DNA from 2 places in the Micromonospora sp. CNZ285 genome. Region 2 is predicted to be linked to the other one. Evidence: riboswitches for the same ligand, from Rfam matches in the RefSeq annotation. Region 2 holds a riboswitch; the other holds the start of a gene.
The links. Region 2 has a riboswitch for thiamine pyrophosphate ahead of thiE (thiamine phosphate synthase). Riboswitches for the same ligand answer to the same signal wherever they lie in the genome.

Region 1 (8,888 bases), 700 kb from region 2:
CGACGAGCAGCGTCGACAGGTCCGGCTCCGCGTCGTACGCCTCCCGGATCCGGTCCAGGAAACCGGCCCGGATGATGCAGCCGCCCCGCCAGATGGTGGCCGTACCGCCCAGGTCGATGTCCCAGTCGTACTCCCGGCTGCCGGCCCGGATGTGGTCGAAGCCCTGCGCGTACGCGACGATCTTGCTGGCCAGCAGCGCGCGGCGCACGTCCTCGACGAACGTCTCCCGGTCGTCCACCTGCCACTTGTCGCCCGCGTCGGCGAACACCCGGCGGGCGGCCTCGCGCTGGTCGGCGTGCCCGGACAGCGACCGGGCGAACGTGGCCTCGGCGATGCCGGTGATCGGGATGCCGAGGTCGAGCGCGCTCTGCACGGTCCAGCGGCCGGTGCCCTTCTGCTCGGCCTGGTCGAGCACGATGTCCACGAACGCCTGGCCGGTCGCCGCGTCGGTGTGGCCGAGCACGTCGGCGGTGATCTCGATGAGGAACGACCCCAGCTCGCCGCCGTTCCACTCCCGGAAGATCTCCGCGATCTCCGCCGGGCTCGCCGACAGACCGGCCCGCAACAGGTCGTACGCCTCGGCGATGAGCTGCATGTCGGCGTACTCGATGCCGTTGTGCACCATCTTCACGAAGTGGCCCGCGCCGTCCGGCCCGATGTGCCGGCAGCAGGGCTCACCGTCCACCTGCGCGGCGATCTTCTCGAAGATCGGCCCCAGCTTGCGGTACGACTCGGCCGACCCGCCCGGCATGATGCTCGGGCCGAGCAGCGCGCCCTCCTCGCCGCCGGACACGCCGGTGCCGACGAAGTGCAGCCCGTGCTCGCGCAGCGCCTCCTCCCGGCGGCGGGTGTCGGCGAAGTGCGCGTTGCCGCAGTCGACGACGATGTCGCCCTCCTCCAGCAGCGGGACCAGCTCGTCGATCACCGCGTCGGTCGGCGCGCCGGCCTTCACCATCACGATCACCGCGCGGGGCCGCTCCAGCGAGCCGACGAAGTCCGCGAGCGACTCCGACGGCACGAACGTGCCCTCGTCGCCGTGCTCCGCGACCAGGCTGCGGGTACGTTCCGGCGACCGGTTGTGCACCGCCACGGCGAAGCCGTTGCGGGCCAGGTTCCGGGCCAGGTTGCGGCCCATCACCGCCAGACCGGTGACCCCGATCTGCGCCGTCGCCTGCTCTGCCATGCGTACCGCCACCTCTCGTTCGTGCTGCCGTGCTGCGACCGTATCGCGGTCGCCGGGGGAGCGGGCGGGGACGTCGACAGGGCGTGACCGGCGGGTGGCCGTGCGTCTTGCGCGGTAATTCGGATGCGGGGCGCCCCGCGGCGGGTTAGCGTTACGGCATGCGTAAGTGACGCCCCACCTCCGAGCCCGGTCCACCGCCTTCAGTGCCGTGGACCCGTCCTGCTCCGGGCGTCCGCATCCCTTCCCCGCCACCGTCGGTCGCGGTGTCTGTCGTGATCGGAACGCACCGGAGCCCTCGCTCGGCGCGTCCCGGTCGGCGCGCCCGCACGACAGGAGGCCCGCGAATGCCCGCGAAGCGCAATCCGAAGAAGTCCCGCAAGCAGTCCTCGCCGCAGGTGACCGCGCCGAACCTCGACGCGCTCACGGTGACGCCACCCGCGGTGGTGCTCCCCACGGAGCCGTCGGCGTCCGCCGCGTCCCCGGACACGGTGTCGCCCTCGGATTCTCTGGAGATCCCGGTCCTGCCGGGCGCGTCCGCGACGCCGCCCAGATCCGGCCCGCCGTCAGGGCGGCAGGCCCGGGTCACCGGGCGCAGCCAGCGCGCCGGCCAGACCCGGTTCTACGCCTTCCGCCGTAGCTGACAGACAGCCCCGCCACCGGGCAGGCCCCCCATCCGGGGCCTGCCCGGCCGTCCCCGAAGATCTTGGAAGATTCCGGCCCTCATAAGGGTCATTCCGTACCAAGATCTCGCCCGATCCTGGTTGATCATGAGGTTGGCGGCGGCAAAACGGGCAACCGGTGCCGTCAACTTCATGATCAACGGGGCGGGGGAGGGGGGAGGGGGGAGGGGGCGTGGGTCAGCCGATCAAGGGGCGGAAGGTGCCCAGGGCGATGCTTGCGGCCAGGGCGCCGCCTGCCAGCAGGGCGGCGCCCGCTACGAGCAGGGCGTCGGCGCGGGTGAAGCGCTGCGGGCGGGCCACGGTGCGTGGCGTACCCGCGTCGAAGCCCCGCGCGTCCATCGCCACCGCCAGCCGGGTACCCCGCCGGATCGCGCCCACCAGCAGCGTGAACGCGGTGGACGCGAACAGCCGCAGCTTCGCCACCGGGTTGCGGCCGGCGTCCACGCCGCGGGCCCGGCGGGCCATGCTGATCATCCGCCACTCCTGTTCCAGCAGCGGCACCATCCGGAACGCGGCGAGCGCCCCGATGGCGAACCGGGCGGGCGTCTTCGCGTTCTGGATCAGCGCGTCGGCCAGGTCCGTCGGGTCGGTGGTGGCGAACACGACGATGCCGGGCAGCGCCACGGCGAGCATCCGCAGCACCAGGCCCAGCGCCGTGACGAGGACGCCCTCGGTCACCAGGACCGGGCCGGCCTCCACCAGGACCCGGCCGGAGCGGTCGGCCGCGAAGAGCACCAGCGTGATCAGGATGCCGACGGCGCCGGCGAGCAGCGGCCAGGCCCGGCGGGCCAGCACCCGGTAGCGGACACCGAACAGCGGCAGCACCGCGAGTTCGACGGCGATCGCGATGGCCGGTGCGACCGGGTCGAGCGTCGCCACCAGGATCAGGGTGAAGACCAGCGCGGCGGCCAGCTTCGCCACCGGGTTGCGCCGGGCCAGCGGAGCGCCGGGCGCGGCGACCGGTTCGAGGCCGATCACGTGACCACCCCGTCGGGGGCGCGGCGCAGGGTGAGTGTCCGGTCGGCCAGCGCGGCGACGAAGTCCTCGTCGTGGGTCACCGTGACCACGCCGTGCCCGGCGTCGCGCAGCTCGGCGAGCAGGTCGACCAGCTCCAGCCAGGTCCGCCGGTCCTGGCCGAACGTGGGCTCGTCGCAGATCAGCAGGCGGGGCGCGGTGGCCAGGGCCGTCGCCACGCTCAGCCGCCGCGCCTCCCCACCCGAGAGGGTGTACGGGTTGGCGCCGGCCAGCCGGTCCAGCCGCAACCGGTGCAGCAGCTCGTCGACGGTGGCGGTGACCGCCGACTCGGGCCGGCCGGTGCGGCGCGGGCCGAGCGCCAGCTCGTCGCGGACCGTGGCGGTGACGAACTGGTGTTCCGGGTCCTGGAACACCGAACCGATCCGGCGTACCAGCGCTGGCGCCCGCCAGCGGTGCGGGGGAGTACGCGCGTCCCGCCCGGCGAGTTCCGCCGACGCGGTGACGGCGCCCGTGCCGGGCTTCAGCAGGCCGCCCAGGAGCAGCGCCAGTGTGGACTTGCCGGCCCCGTTGGGGCCGAGGACGGCGAGCGCCTCGCCGGCGCGTACCCGAAGATCGGTGGGGTTGAGTCGCGGCGGCAGGCCGAGCCGCTCCGCGGAGAGCAGCACGTCGCCGGGCGGCGTGGTGGCGTGCCGGGGTGGCGCGACGTGGCCGGGTACCCAGACCCCGGCGGCGGCCAGCGCGTCGCCGTGCGCGGCGAAGACCGCGTCGGGCGGCCCGTCGGCGCGTACCCCGCCGCCGGGTTCCAGCACCACGACGCGGTCGACCAGCGGCAGCGCCTCGGTGACCCGGTGCTCGACCAGGACCATCGTGGTGTCCGGGTCGAGCGCGTTCGCGACGGCCCGGCGGATCAGGGTGGCGCCGGCCGGGTCGAGGTTGGCGGTGGGCTCGTCGAGCAGCAGCAGCCCGGGGCGCAGCGCGAGCGTGCCGGCCAGCGCCAGCCGCTGCTGCTCGCCGCCGCTGAGCGCGGCGGTGGGGCGGTCCCTGTCGTACGGGAAGCCGGCCCGCTGCAGCGCCTCGTCGACGCGGGGCCAGATCTCCCCGGCGGGTACGCCACGGTTCTCCAGCCCGAACGCCACGTCGTCGCCGGAGCGGGCCATGACGAGCTGGGACTCCGGATCCTGGAAGACGATGCCGACGCGCTCGCGGGCCTTGCGCGGGTCCAGCCCGTCGATCTCGACGGTGCCCTCCTGCTCGCCGGAGTCCTCCGGCAGCAGCCCGGCCAGCGCCGCAAGCAGCGTGCTCTTACCGGCGCCGGAGGGTCCGAGCAGCAGCACCCGCTCGCCGCTCTCCACGCGCAGATCCACCCCGCGCAGAGCCCAGCGTTTCCGTCCCCCGTGCCGCCACCCGAACCCCCGCAGCACCACAGCGCTCACCGCCCACCCACCCCCTCTCCCTCTCGCGGCCCAGCCTGCGTGATCAAGGAGTTCGCGTCCGGAAAACCGTGCCCGGCGGACGCAAACTCCTTGATCACCGGGGCGGTGGGGGTGGGGAGGGAGGGCTAGACCAGGGCTCGGTCGCGGCCGGCGGGGAAGCGGTCCAGCACGCCGGTGTTCGCCAGCGCGCGGGTGAGGACGTGCGCGCCCAGACCGGCGACGATCGTGGCGCTGACGATCGTGATCAGCGCGTACGGCAGGCGGTAGGAGGCGAAGTCGTACGCCTTGTTCCAGTAGACGAAGTCGAAGATCGCCGCGCCGAGACCGGTCAGCGCACCGGCCAGCACCGCCACCGGCAGGCGGAACGAGCGGTACCGGAACGCGGCGAAGGCCAGCTCGGCGCCGATGCCCTGCATCAGGCCCTGGAGGATCACGATGCTCGCCCACTGGCTGCCCAGCAGGGCGGAGATGATCGCGGCCACCGTCTCGCAGTACAGCGCGGCGCCCGGCTTGCGGATGATCAGACCGGCGAGCACCGCCGGGATCAGCCACACGCCGTAGAGCACGGCCTGTGCCGGCGGGAAGAAGGCGAACGCCGCGTCGGTGGCGCTCCAGAGCAGGCCCCAGGCCCAGAACACGACGCCGAAGGCGACGGCGATGACCGAGGCGACGACGATGTCGACGGTACGCCAGCGGTTGCTGTCGGTGTGGTTCATGGTTGGCTCCCAGTTCGTCGAGGTGAACCAGGAGAAGACGCACGCCGCGCCCGGTGGTCACCGGACGGCGACGCGGCTGGAGGTCGACCGAACTCCCTGCGCTGGCATTACCCAGATCAGGTTCGAGGGTCTGCGGGCATCGGCCCGCACTCTCAGCGCTGTGCGCTCCCCTGTCGGATGTGAAGTTGTCTCGTCGCAGACGCTAGCACCGACCACGGCCCCCGGCCCAGCAGGGCGAGTGTCGGTATGGTGGCGATCATGCTGGTGGATGCGCGGGGACTGACGTTCGAGGTACGCGCCGGCGGCCCCGAGGGCGGTGATCCGGTCCTGCTGCTGCACGGCTTTCCGCAGCACTCCGGCGAGTGGGACGCGGTCACGCCCGCGCTGCACGCCGCCGGGCTGCGCACGTACGCGCTCGACCAGCGCGGCTACTCGCCCGGCGCGCGTCCGGCGGACGTGGGGGCGTACCGGATTCCGGAGCTGGTGGCCGACGCGGCGGCGGTGCTCGACGCACTCGGGGTGACCGGCGCGCACGTGGTCGGCCACGACTGGGGCGCGATCGTGGCGTGGGGCCTCGCGGCGGCGCACCCGGAGCGGGTGCGGACGCTGACCGCGGTGTCGGTGCCGCACCCGGCCGCGATGGGCCACGCGCTCGCCACCGACCCGCGGCAGAAGGTCAAGTCCGCCTACATCGCGTTGTTCCGCAAGCCCGGTACGGCGGAGAAGGTGCTGCTGGCGTGGAACGGCGCCACGCTGCGCAAGCTGCTCAGCGGTGTGGGAGACGCCGGCGCGGTGGCCCGGTACGCCGAGCCGATGCGCGAGCCGGGCGCGTTGACGGCGGCGCTGAACTGGTACCGCGCGATGACCGGTGCGGACATGAAGGCGGTCGCCCCGGTCGGGGTGCCGACCACGTTCGTGTGGAGCGACAAGGACGTGGCGATCGGCCGGACGGCCGCGCAGGCGTGCGCCGCGCACGTCACCGGTGACTACCGGTTCGTGGAGCTGTCCGGCGTCAGCCACTGGATTCCGGACGAGGCGCCCGGCCCGCTGGCCGAGGCGATCCTCGCCCGGTGCGCAGGAACGGAGGAGGCATGACGGTGAGCGCCGAGGCGTACCTGGCGGTGGTGACCGAGACGATCGGCCGGGTCGCCGCCGAGCAGCGGCAGAACGTGGCCGACGCGGCCGACCTGATCGCGGCGGCGCTGCGCGCCGACGGTGTGGTGCACGCGTTCGGCACCGGGCACTCCGAGGCGCTGGCCATGGAGATCGCCGGCCGGGCCGGCGGGCTGGTGCCCACCAACCGGATCGCGCTGCGTGATCTGGTGCTGATCGGCGGCGACCCGGCCGACGTGCTCGGCCCGAAGCTGGAACGCGACCCGGCGGTGGCGCACCGCCTCTACGAGCTGGCGCCGATCCGGCCGCAGGACGTGTTCGTGCTGGCCTCGAACTCGGGCGTGAACGGGGCGATGGTCGAGTTCGCGTCCATCGTGAAGGAACGCGGGCACGGCTTGGTGGCGATCACCTCGGCGCAGCACTCGGCGCGGATGACGTCGCGGCACCCGTCCGGCCGCAAGCTCGCCGACTTCGCCGACGTCGTGCTGGACAACGGCGCCCCGTACGGCGACGCCACGCTGCCGCTGCCGGGCGGCGGCGCGGTCGGCGCGGTCTCCTCGATCACCGCGGCGTTGCTCGCCCAGCAGATCGTCGCCGAGGTGGTGGCCCGGCTGGTCGCGGCGGGGCAGCGCCCGCCGGTCTACCTGTCCGCGAACATCACCGGCGGCGACGAGCACAACGCCGAGCTGGAGGCACGGTACGCGGGCCGGATCCGCCGCGGTTCCTGAACCGGTTTCGTGATCATCCGTACGGGGCACAGGCGCTCCTGCCGGTGGGCGTTCACCCGCTGGCGGTGCCGTCTCCGGGGAGGTCCGCGAGTGTCCAAGGAATCCGAGAAGCAGCGCTGGCAGCGCAACTTCGCCGATCTGTTGCAGGAGCTGCGGGTCGCGCAGACCGGTGTGCAGATCCTCTTCGCCTTCCTGCTGACGCTGCCGTTCAGCGCCGGGTTCGACCGGACCACCGAGTTCCAGCGGGACGTCTACATCCTGGCGCTGCTGACCGCCGCCGCGTCCGCCGCGATGATCATCTCGCCGGTCGCGTTCCACCGGGCGCTGTTCCGGCAGGGGCGCAAGCCGGAGCTGGTCCGGTTCGCCCACCGGATGGCCACCGGCGGCCTGTTCTTCATGCTGATCGCGATGGTCAGCTCGGTCCTGCTGGTCAGCGACTTCGTGCTGGACCGGCCGATCGCGTTCCTGCTCAGCGCGCTCACCGGCCTCTGGTTCCTGATCTTCTGGGCGATCCTGCCGTTCAGCCGGCGCAACTGGGGTGAGGACGACATCGACGACGAGGACGACAATCCGCAGTCGCTCACCGACTGACCGTCCGCCAAATCGGGCGTGCACGGGGCGCTACCCCTGGGTAACACCCGGGGGTAGCGTCGTTTTCGTCGAACGCGTCGACGCAGCCGGACCGCGAGGAGGCAGCCGTGACCACGACACAGAACAGCCGGCCCGAGTCACCAGACGGCGCGGGGCCGCTGCCCACCGAGGCGGGCCAGGTCTCCGAGAAGGAGGCCCGCCAGGTCGCCGAGGCGGCCCGCGAGTCGGCCTGGGACCGGCCCAGCTTCGGCAAGGAGTTGTTCCTCGGCCGGTTCCGGCTCGACCTGATCGACCCGTGGCCCCGCCCCGACCCGGCCGAGGTGGCTCGCGCTGACGAGTTCCTCGGCGCGCTGCGCACGTACCTGACGTCCGAGGTGGACGGCGAGGCGATCGAGCGGGACGCGCGCATCCCCGACGAGGTGTTCCACGGTCTGGCCGGGCTCGGCACGTTCGGCATGAAGATCGACCGGAAGTACGGCGGGCTGGGGCTGAGCAACCTGCACTACTGCCGGGCGCTGATGCTCGTCGGCTCGGTGAACCCGGCGGTCAGCGCGCTGCTCTCCGCGCACCAGTCGATCGGCGTGCCGCAGCCGCTGAAGATGTTCGGCACGCCCGAGCAGAAGGACCTGTTCCTGCCCCGGCTCGCCGCCGGTGAGGTCTCCGCGTTCCTGCTCACCGAGCCGGACGTCGGCTCCGACCCGGCCCGGCTCGCCACCACCGCCGAGCCGACGGCGGACGGCACCGGCTACCGGCTCAACGGGGTGAAGCTCTGGGCCACCAACGGCACGCTCGCCACGCTGCTGGTGGTGATGGCCCGGGTGCCGGCCGGTGAGGGGCGGCGCGGCGGTATCACCGCGTTCGTGGTGGAGGGCGACAGCGACGGCATCACCGTGGAGCGGCGCAACTCCTTCGTCGGGCTGCGCGGCCTGGAGAACAGCCTCACCCGGTTCCACGACGTGTTCGTGCCGAAGGAGAACGTGATCGGCGGCGAGGGCAAGGGCCTCAAGATCGCGCTGACCACGTTGAACACCGGCCGGCTCTCGCTGCCGGCCATGTGCGTCGGGGCCGGCAAGTGGGCGCTCAACGTGGCCCGCGAGTGGGCGGCGGACCGGGTCCAGTGGGGCCGCCCGGTGGGCGAGCACGAGGCGGTGGCGAAGAAGCTGTCCTTCATCGCCGCCACCACGTACGGCATGGAGTCGATGCTCGACCTGTCCTGCATGCTCGCCGACGACGACCGCAACGACATCCGGATCGAGGCGGCGCTGGTCAAGCTCTACGCCAGCGAGATGGCCTGGCGGATCGCCGACGAACTCATCCAGATCCGCGGTGGCCGCGGCTACGAGACGGCCGACTCGCTCGCCGCCCGCGGGGAACGGCCGGCCGCCGTCGAGCAGCTCCTGCGCGACCTGCGGATCAACCGCATCTTCGAGGGATCCACCGAGATCATGCACCTGCTGATCGCCCGCGAG
Region 2 (8,888 bases):
ACAGAAGTGCGCGGTCTTGGCGGGCTCGGCGGGCAGCGTCGCGTCGTGGTACGCCCGCGCGGTCTCCGGGTCGAGCGCCAGGTTGAACTGGTCCTCCCAGCGGAACTCGAACCGGGCCTTGGACAGCGCGTCGTCCCACGCCTGCGCGCCGGGGTGCCCCTTGGCCAGGTCGGCCGCGTGCGCGGCGATCTTGTACGCGATCACGCCCGCCTTCACGTCGTCGCGGTCCGGCAGCCCGAGGTGCTCCTTCGGCGTGACGTAGCAGAGCATCGCGGTGCCGAACATGCCGATCATCGCCGCGCCGATCGCGGAGGTGATGTGGTCGTACGCGGGCGCGACGTCGGTGGTCAGCGGCCCGAGCGTGTAGAACGGCGCCTCGTGGCACCACTCCTGCTGGAGGTCCACGTTCTCCTTGATCTTGTGCATCGGCACGTGCCCGGGGCCCTCGATCATCACCTGCACGTCGTACTCCCAGGCGATCTCCGTCAGCTCACCGAGCGTGCGCAGCTCGGCGAACTGCGCCTCGTCGTTGGCGTCCGCGATGGAACCGGGGCGCAGGCCGTCGCCGAGGGAGAACGTGACGTCGTACTTCGCGAGCAGCGAACACAGCTCCCGGAAGTTCGTGTAGAGGAAGTTCTCCTCGTGGTGCGCCAGGCACCAGGCCGCCATGATCGAGCCACCCCGCGACACGATCCCGGTGACCCGGTCCACCGCCAGCGGCACGTACGGCAGCAGCACCCCGGCGTGCACGGTCATGTAGTCGACGCCCTGCTCCGCCTGCTCGATGACCGTCTCGCGGAACACCTCCCAGCTCAGCTTCACCGGGTCGCCGCCGACGGACTCCAGCGCCTGGTAGATCGGCACCGTGCCGATCGGCACCGGCGCGTTCCGCACGATCGCCTCGCGGGTCTCGTGGATGCGCTTGCCGGTGGACAGGTCCATCACGGTGTCCGCGCCCCACCGGGTGGCCCAGGTCAGCTTCTCCACCTCCTCGGCCACCGACGAGGTGACCGCCGAGGTGCCGATGTTGGCGTTGACCTTCACCAGGAACGCCTTGCCGATGATGGCCGGCTCGCACTCGGGGTGGTTGACGTTGAGCGGCAGCACGGCCCGCCCGGCCGCGATCTCGTCCCGGACGAACTCCGGCGCCACCGACTCCCGGACCGCCACGAACTCCATCTCCGGCGTGACGATCCCGGCGCGGGCGTACGCGAGCTGCGTCGGCCGCTTCCCGTCCACACCCGCCAGCGGCGTGCCGGCGCCGCGTACCGGTGCGACGTCGCCGCGCTCGGCGATCCACGGTCCGCGCAGCGCGGGCAGCCCCACCTCCGGGTCGGAGCCGGGACCGGAGGTGTCGTAGAGCCGTACCGGAGGGTTGTCCCCGGTCAGCGTCACCTCGGCGAACGGCACCCGGATGTCCGGGCGTGACCCTTCCACGTACACCTTGCGACGTGCCTGCATGACAGCCTCCCTGTCGCTCATGCGGACCAGCCGAAGTGGTCCAGCGGGCCGCGTCCCGCGCCCAGCTCCCAGGTCCGCGCGCCGGTCAGCGCGCGGGTGACGTACTCCTTGGCGGCCGCCACCGCGACCGGCACCGCGTCGCCCGCGGCGAGCCGGACCGCGACGGCGGCCGAGAACGAACAGCCGGTGCCGTGGTTGTGCCGGGTGTCCACCCGGGGCGCGCGCAGCAGCCGCGTGGTCCCGCCGCCGGCGAGCACGTCCACCGACTCGCCGTCGGCGTCCACGTCGCCGCCGGTCACCACCACGAACGCCGGTCCGCGCGCCGCCAGCGCCTCGGCCGCCGCGACCATCTCCTCGACGGTGCCCACCGGGCCTCCGGTGAGGGCCGCGGCCTCCGCGCAGTTCGGTGTCGCCACTTCCGCGTACGGCAGCAGCCGCTCGACCGCCTCCACCACGCCGAGCCGGTGCCCACTGGTGGCGACCAGGACCGGGTCGACGACCAGGTGTGGCAGCCGCCCGGCCCGGGCCGCCTCGGCCACCGCGTCGGCGACCGCGGGGGTGCCGAGCATCCCGGTCTTCACGGCGCGCACGTCGAAGTCGCCGAGGACGCTGTCCATCTGGTCGCGCACCGTCTGCGGGGGCAGCGGCAGGACGGCGTCCACGCCCCTGGTGCTCTGCGCGGTGACGGCGGTGAGCACTGTGGTGCCGTACGCCCCGAGCGCGGCGAACGTCTTGAGGTCGGCCTGGATGCCCGCTCCCGCTCCGGAGTCGGAGCCGGCGATGCTGAGAACTGATTTCGGCGTCACGTGTCTTCTCCGGTGGTTGCGGTTTGGGGCTGCGGCCGACCGTGCCCACTCCGGGCGGTCAGGCTTGATCCCTCCGTGGTCACGGTCGGCCGCAGCCCTTCTCGTGCAGGCCTTCGTCGGATCGCGCGGGGTGGGTGCGCGCCACACGGATGGCCGCCTCCTGGAAGGCGCTGCCCAGCGTGGTGGCGGTTTCGGTGGGGTCCGGGGCGCGCATGATGGCGCCCAGGACTGCTACTCCGGTGGCGCCCGCCTCTACGCATGCACTGACCTGAGCTGCTGTTTCGATGCCGCCTAGTGCCAGCACGGGCACCTTCGTTGCCGCGATCAGCTCGCGCAGTCCATCGGGGTGCAGGGGTGGGCCGTAGCCGGGCTTCGTCCTTGTCTCGTAGACCGGGGACAGCGTCGCGTAGTGCTCGGTGGTGAGCCGGGCCAGCTCGGCGGTGTCGTGGCAGGAGCGGCCGACGAGCCCGACGGCGGGCGGCGGGTACGGGCCGGCGGCGGGCAGGTGCACCGCATCCCCGTCGAGCGGATCGGGTCCGGCGACGATCAGCGTGCCGTCCACCTCGGCGAGGACGGCACGGAGGTCGGCGGCGAGCGCGAGACGTTCGGCGCGCGGCAGGTCCTTCTCCCGCAGCACCACCCAGCGCACTCCCCCGCCGACGGCACCCGCGACCACGTCGACGAGCGCCCCCCGAGCGACGCGCCGATCGGTCAACAGCACAACCCCGCTCGGCCCGCCCTGGATCTTGGTACGCGGCCGCCCTTCCACGGGCGCCTCCGTACCAAGATCCGCAACGCGTACGGCGGTCACAGGTCGGGCCGCCCCTCGTCGGGGGTGGACGGCAGGGCGTGGAAGCGGCGGGTGATGCGGCCCGCGCCGTACGCCAGGCGGCCGGCCTCGACCGCGTACCGCATCGCGGTGGCCATCGCCACCGGGTCGGCGGCCCGGGTCACGGCGCTCGCCAGCAGCACCGCGTCGCAGCCCAGCTCCATGGCGAGCGCCGCGTCGGAGGCGGTGCCGATGCCCGCGTCCAGCACCACCGGCACGTCGACGGCCGCCCGGATCAGCCGGATGTGGTGCGGGTTGCCGATGCCCAGCCCGGAGCCGATCGGCGACCCGGCCGGCATCACCGCCGCGCAGCCCACGTCGGCCAGCCGCCGGGCCAGCACCGGATCGTCCGAGGTGTACGGCAGCACGGTGAACCCGTCGGCCACCAGTTCCTCGGCGGCGCGCAGCAGCTCCACCCCGTCGGGCAGGAGCGTGCGCTCGTCGCCGATCACCTCCAGCTTCACCCAGTCGGTGTCGAACGCCTCCCGGGCCAGGTGCGCCGTCTTCACCGCCTCCACCGCGGTGCGGCAGCCGGCCGTGTTCGGCAGCAGCCGTACGCCGCACCGCTCCACCAGGTCGAGCAGGCCGCCCGACCCGCCGGGCGTGGTGTCCACCCGGCGCAGCGCCAACGTCACCAGTTCGGTGCCGGAGGCGCGGATCGCCTGCTCCAGTACGTGCAGGTTGGCCGCGCCGCCGGTGCCGAGGATGAGCCGGGAGCCGAACGTGACCCCACCGATCTCCAAGGTGGACATCCGGTCACCCGCCCTGGGTGGCGCTGAGTACCTCGACCCGGTCGCCGTCGCGCAGGACGCTCGCCGACCAGCCGCCGCGCGGCACCACCTCGCCGTTCACCGCGACCGCGAGCCCGCGCTCCCGGTCGGTGACGGTGCGGACCACCTCGGCGACGGTGACGCCCTCGGGCAGCGTCCGGCCGGTGCCGTTGACGATCAGTTCCACGTGCGCTCCTTCCCGAAGCGGTCCGGGGTGAAGGGGGCGAGCGCGGGATCCGGCTCGCCGGTGACGATCAGCTCGGTGACCAGATCGGCGGTGACCGGGGTGAGGACGATGCCGTGCCGGTGGTGACCGGTCGCCGCGAGCACGCCCGGCTGCCCGGGCAACGGCCCGATGATCGGCGCGTTGTCGGGCGTACCGGGGCGCAGCCCGGCGACGGCCTCCACCAGCTCGTACTCGACGAGTTCCGGTACCAGCTCGGCGGCGGCGCGCAGCAGTGTCAGCACGCCACCGGCGGTGACAGCGGTGTCCGCGCGCTCCTCCACAGTCGCCCCGACCACGACCTCCCCGCTGTCCCGGGGCACCAGGTAGACCGGCTCGCTGTCCGCGTACCCCCGGATCACGTGCCGGAAGCCCGGCGGACCGCCACCCGGCGCGCGCAGCCGCAGCACCTGGCCCTTGACCGGCCGGACCGGCAGGCCGGTCAGGCCCGCCGCGCCGCATCCGGCCGCGACCACAGTGACCCGCGCGTCCACCTCGGACAGCGCGCCGACGCGGGCCGGGCGCAGCTCCACGCCGGCGCGTTCCGCGGCAGTGCGCAACGCGGTGACCAGCCGCCGCGGGTCGACCTGGTGGTCGCCGGGCGCCGCAGCGCCGCGGCGCACGCGCGGCGCCAGCGCCGGCTCACGGTCGCGCAGCTCCGAGGGGCGCAGCGGCGTGATCGGCAGTCCCAGACCTCGTTGGTACGACCACAGCCGCCCCGCCTCGGCCAGGTCGTCGGCGGTGAGCCCGACGACGAGCGTGCCCTCGGTGCGGTAGCCGAGGTCGACGCCGCTCGCCTCGGTCAGCTCGGCCGCGAAGCCGGGCCAGCGGGCGGCGGACTCGACGAGCAGGGCGGTCAGCTCGTGCTCACCGAAGTACGCCTCGGCGACCGGCGACAGCATCCCGGCGGCCACCGACGAGGCACCCGACCCGGGCCGGTCGTCGTGCACCACCACGCGCAGTCCGCGCTGCGCGCACCGCCACGCGATCGCGAGTCCCACCGGCCCGGCGCCCACCACCGCCACGTCGGCCGGGCTCATCGCGTCAGCGCCCGCAGCAGCTCGGCGGTGGCGTGCGCGGGATCGGCGGCCAGGCTGAGCGCGCCGACCACCGCCACCCCGTACGCCCCGGCCGCTCGCAACGCCGGCACACTCGCGGCGGTCACCCCGCCGATCGCGATCACCGGCACGCTCACCGCCTCGGCGACCGCGCGTACCCCGTCGGGGCCGATCGGGTCCGGCAGGCCGGACTTGGTGGTGGTGGCGTGGCACGGGCCCACGCCCAGGTAGCTCGCGCCCGCCTCCACCGCCGCGCGGGCGCCCACCGGCTCCCGGGCGGTCGCGCCGAGCACCGCGTCCGGGCCGAGCACCCGGCGCGCGGCGGCGACCGGCAGGTCGTCCGTGCCGACGTGGCCCCCGGCGGCGTCCACCGCGAGCGCCACGTGCAGCCGGTCGTTGACCAGGCACTGTGCTCCGTACGGCCGGCACGCCTCGGCCACCCGGCACGCCAGCTCGTACGCCTCCCGGTCGGTGGCGTCGTCCTCCACGCGCACCTGCACGACGAGGTCGGCGCCCGCCACGGGCAGGGCGGCACGCAGCACGGCGAGCGGGTCACGCCCCGGCCGGGTGTCGGTGATGAGATGCAGTCGTCCCAGGGACAGCACGGCAACGCTCCTCCCTGCGCCGGCATTACCCGGATCAGGTTCGACGGTCGGGGGCTCCCAGCCCCCCTCTCAGCCCGGTCCGCACCGGGCTCCCGTGGGTCACTTGCGGCCTACCGTACGACGCCTTCCGCCCGTACGGAAGCCCGGGTGAGGTTTTTCCCAGGAACCAGCCGTCCGCCGGATCGGGACAGCGGGTGACCGTCCCGTCACGACACGCTGCCTGGATGTCCGTTCCCGCCCGCGTTCCGCGCCGCCTGGCGATCCTGCCGTTCCGGGGCAGCCGTGCCGTCTCCGAAGGGCTGCTCACCTGGACGATGCTGCGCGGGTCGACGTGGATCCGCCTGCTCCCGGACGTGTACGTGCACCGGGACGGACACCGCGCCGACGACCACCGGATGTGGTGCGAGGCGGTGGCGATGCGCCTGCCGCCGGGTGCCGCGCTGGCGGGACGCAGCGCCGCCTGGTTGTCCGGCGCGGACGTGCTCACCCGCGACGCGCCGGTGACGGTGCTGCTGCCGACTGCCGCTCGACTGCGATCGCACCCACGGTTGCGGGTGATCCGGTCGCCGTTGCCGGAGCGGGACCGCACCCTCGTCGGCGGTCTGCCGGTCACCACCCCACTGCGTACCGCGTTCGACCTGGGCCGACAGGGATCACTCGCCGAGGCGCTGGTCGCCGTCGACGCGCTGCTGCGTCGCCGGGTCGTGAAGCTGTCCGTCCTGCGGGCCTACGCCGCCGAGCGGCCGGGCTGGCCGGGCGCTCCGCTGCTGCGGGAGGTGCTGGCGATGGCCGAGCCGCTGAGTGAGTCCCCGATGGAGACACGCCTGCGGCTGCTCCTGCTCGACGCCGGCCTCGGCCCGCTCGTCGCCGAGCACGAGGTACGCGCCGGCGGACGCTTCGTGGCCCGGTGGACCTGGCCTGGCCGGCACTCCGTCTCGCGGTCGAGTACGACGGCGACCACCACCGGGAGCAGGCGCACTTCCGGCGGGACGTGGCGCGCCTGAACGCGCTGCGCGCAGCCGGCTGGTTGGTGCTGCGGTTCACCGCCGACGACGTGCTCCGCCGGCCCGACGCCACGGTCGCCCTGGTGCGCCAGGCCCTGGCCGAACGTCGCGCCACCGCGGCAGACCACTGATCCGCAGCCACCGCCACGAGCCTCACCTCGCCGCGCCCCGGCCCGCCACCCGCCGCCAGGCCGGTCCGGACCGCCCGAGCCGCCACGGGCGTCAGGCCGCCCGCAGACACCCATGGCGTTCCACTCGCGACTGGATCTGGCGACGAGTGGAACGCCATGGGTGTTTCAAGGCCCTTTTGACACCCACACCGTTCCACCCATCGTGAGCGCTGCCTCTGAGTGGAACGCCATGGGTGCCTCCGCGTGCGGGCGGCCACGGTGGGCGCACGCCCGCCGCGTGGGGCAAGCCCCCTCGCTCGCACGCCGACGAGCGGACGCACCTGCGACGCGCGGGCGGACCGAACACGGGTGGACCGGACGCGCGGGCGGACCGAACACGCGGACGGACCCAACGCGCGAGCGGGCGCGCCGGTGCCCGGCGGGGACGGTCAGAGGATGGCGTCCAGGGCGTCCAGGTCCTCGTCGCTGGGCTGCCAGGTGCCGGCCTCGGCGTTTGACTTCACCTGGGCCGGAGTCGTGGCGCCGGCGATCACGGACGTGACGGCGGGACGGGCGGCCAGGCCGCCGATGGCCACCTGGAGCATGGTGATGCCGCGCTCGGCCGCGTACGCCTCGATCGCCTCGATGACGTCCCAGCGCGCGGCGGCCAGCCGCTCGGCGTACCGGCCGCCACCGGCCAGGCGGCTGCCCGCCGGGGGCGCCTCGCCGCGCTTGTACTTGCCGGTGAGCAGCCCGTTGGCGAGCGGGAAGAACGGCAGCATGCCGAGGCCGAACCGCTCGCAGGCGGGGATCACCTCGTCCTCCACCCCGCGCTCCACCAGCGAGTAGTGGTTCTGCGCGGAGATGAACCGGGTACGCCCCTGCGACGACGCGGTCCAGTCGGCGTCGGCGATCTGCCAGCCGGCGAAGTTGGAGTTGCCCAGGTAGCGCACCTTGCCGGCGGTCACCAGGTCGTCCAGCGCGGCGAGCGTCTCGTCGATCGGGGTGCCCGGGTCGGGCTCGTGCATCTGGTACAGGTCGATGTGGTCGGTGCCGAGCCGGCGCAGCGACGCCTCGACCGCGCGGGCGATGTAGCGGCGGGCGCCCCGGGCGCCGTGGTCCGGCCCGTTCGCGCCGTGCATGTCCATGCCGAACTTGGTGGCCACCACCACGTCGTCGCGGCGGCCCTTGAGCGCCTGGCCGAGCAGTTCCTCGGAGGCGCCCTGCGGCTCGCCGTAGATGTCGGCGGTGTCGAAGAAGTTGATCCCGGCGTCGAGCGCGGCGTCCACCACCGCCCGGGTGCCGTCGCTGTCGAGTTTGCGGCCGAAGTTGTTGCAGCCGATACCGACCACTGACACCACGAGCCCGGAGTCGCCCAGCCGGCGATAGGTCATCTCACTCACGAGATCCACCCTATGCCCGCTGCCCGGGTGTCATCCGGGCAGCGGCAGCACCTGGTCGGCCAGCATCCGGGCGGCACCGATCGTCGCCGCCAGTTCCTCAGGGGTACGCCCCACCGCGCCCAGCAGTGCCTGCGCCCGCTCGGCGAAGTCCGGCGGCGCACCGGGCAGGCGCCCGGCGGACGCGATCATGCCCTTCTCGTTGACGAGCCACCGTCCGGCCCGGCCGTGCAGCGCGTGGACCAGCACGCCGACCACCCGGAACAGGCAGCCGGCCACGTAGCCGGCGTCGCCCCCTGCCGCGCCCTTCGCCGCGCCGTCGAGCAGCAGCCCGGTCTCCCAGCCGCCGGCGACCAGCGCGGCGCCGAGCGCGGGCGGGTAGTCGACGGTCTCGGCCCGCAGCGCGGTCAGTTCGCCGGTCGGGTCGCCGAGCACCCGCCCGAGCGCCACCTCCCCGGCGTACGCGTGCGAGTAGAAGCCGAGCGGATGCCCGGCCTGCGCCTCGACCGTGTAGCGGCCGGCCCGGCAGTCCGCCCAGACCCGGTGCACCCGGTCAAGGTCGCGGTAGATCCAGTCCACCGCGACGCCGCCGACGCGCAGCCAGCCGCCCCCGTCGACCCAC

Region 1: another riboswitch for thiamine pyrophosphate. It lies ahead of CLT75_RS17280 (ECF transporter S component); the one in region 2 lies ahead of thiE (thiamine phosphate synthase).

Annotation. Positions count from the first base shown of each region.
Region 1 covers NZ_SPQD01000001.1:3,831,875-3,840,762, reverse strand. The annotation lists gene gndA (NADP-dependent phosphogluconate dehydrogenase) at 1-1,183, opposite strand, end outside; gene CLT75_RS17295 (hypothetical protein) at 1,528-1,824, shown strand; gene CLT75_RS17290 (CbiQ family ECF transporter T component) at 2,041-2,841, opposite strand; gene CLT75_RS17285 (ABC transporter ATP-binding protein) at 2,838-4,271, opposite strand; gene CLT75_RS17280 (ECF transporter S component) at 4,397-4,987, opposite strand; TPP riboswitch at 5,063-5,169, opposite strand; gene CLT75_RS17275 (alpha/beta fold hydrolase) at 5,246-6,082, shown strand; gene CLT75_RS17270 (sugar isomerase domain-containing protein) at 6,079-6,828, shown strand; gene CLT75_RS17265 (DUF6328 family protein) at 6,919-7,419, shown strand; gene CLT75_RS17260 (acyl-CoA dehydrogenase family protein) at 7,527-8,888, shown strand, end outside.
Region 2 covers NZ_SPQD01000001.1:4,532,703-4,541,590, forward strand. The annotation lists gene thiC (phosphomethylpyrimidine synthase ThiC) at 1-1,461, opposite strand, end outside; gene thiD (bifunctional hydroxymethylpyrimidine kinase/phosphomethylpyrimidine kinase) at 1,479-2,267, opposite strand; gene CLT75_RS20510 (thiamine phosphate synthase) at 2,347-3,012, opposite strand; gene CLT75_RS20515 (thiazole synthase) at 3,075-3,848, opposite strand; gene thiS (sulfur carrier protein ThiS) at 3,853-4,053, opposite strand; gene thiO (glycine oxidase ThiO) at 4,044-5,129, opposite strand; gene thiE (thiamine phosphate synthase) at 5,126-5,749, opposite strand; TPP riboswitch at 5,747-5,858, opposite strand; gene CLT75_RS20535 (DUF559 domain-containing protein) at 5,977-6,756, shown strand; gene CLT75_RS33400 (endonuclease domain-containing protein) at 6,660-6,887, shown strand; gene CLT75_RS20540 (aldo/keto reductase) at 7,316-8,278, opposite strand; gene CLT75_RS20545 (nucleotidyltransferase domain-containing protein) at 8,300-8,888, opposite strand, start outside.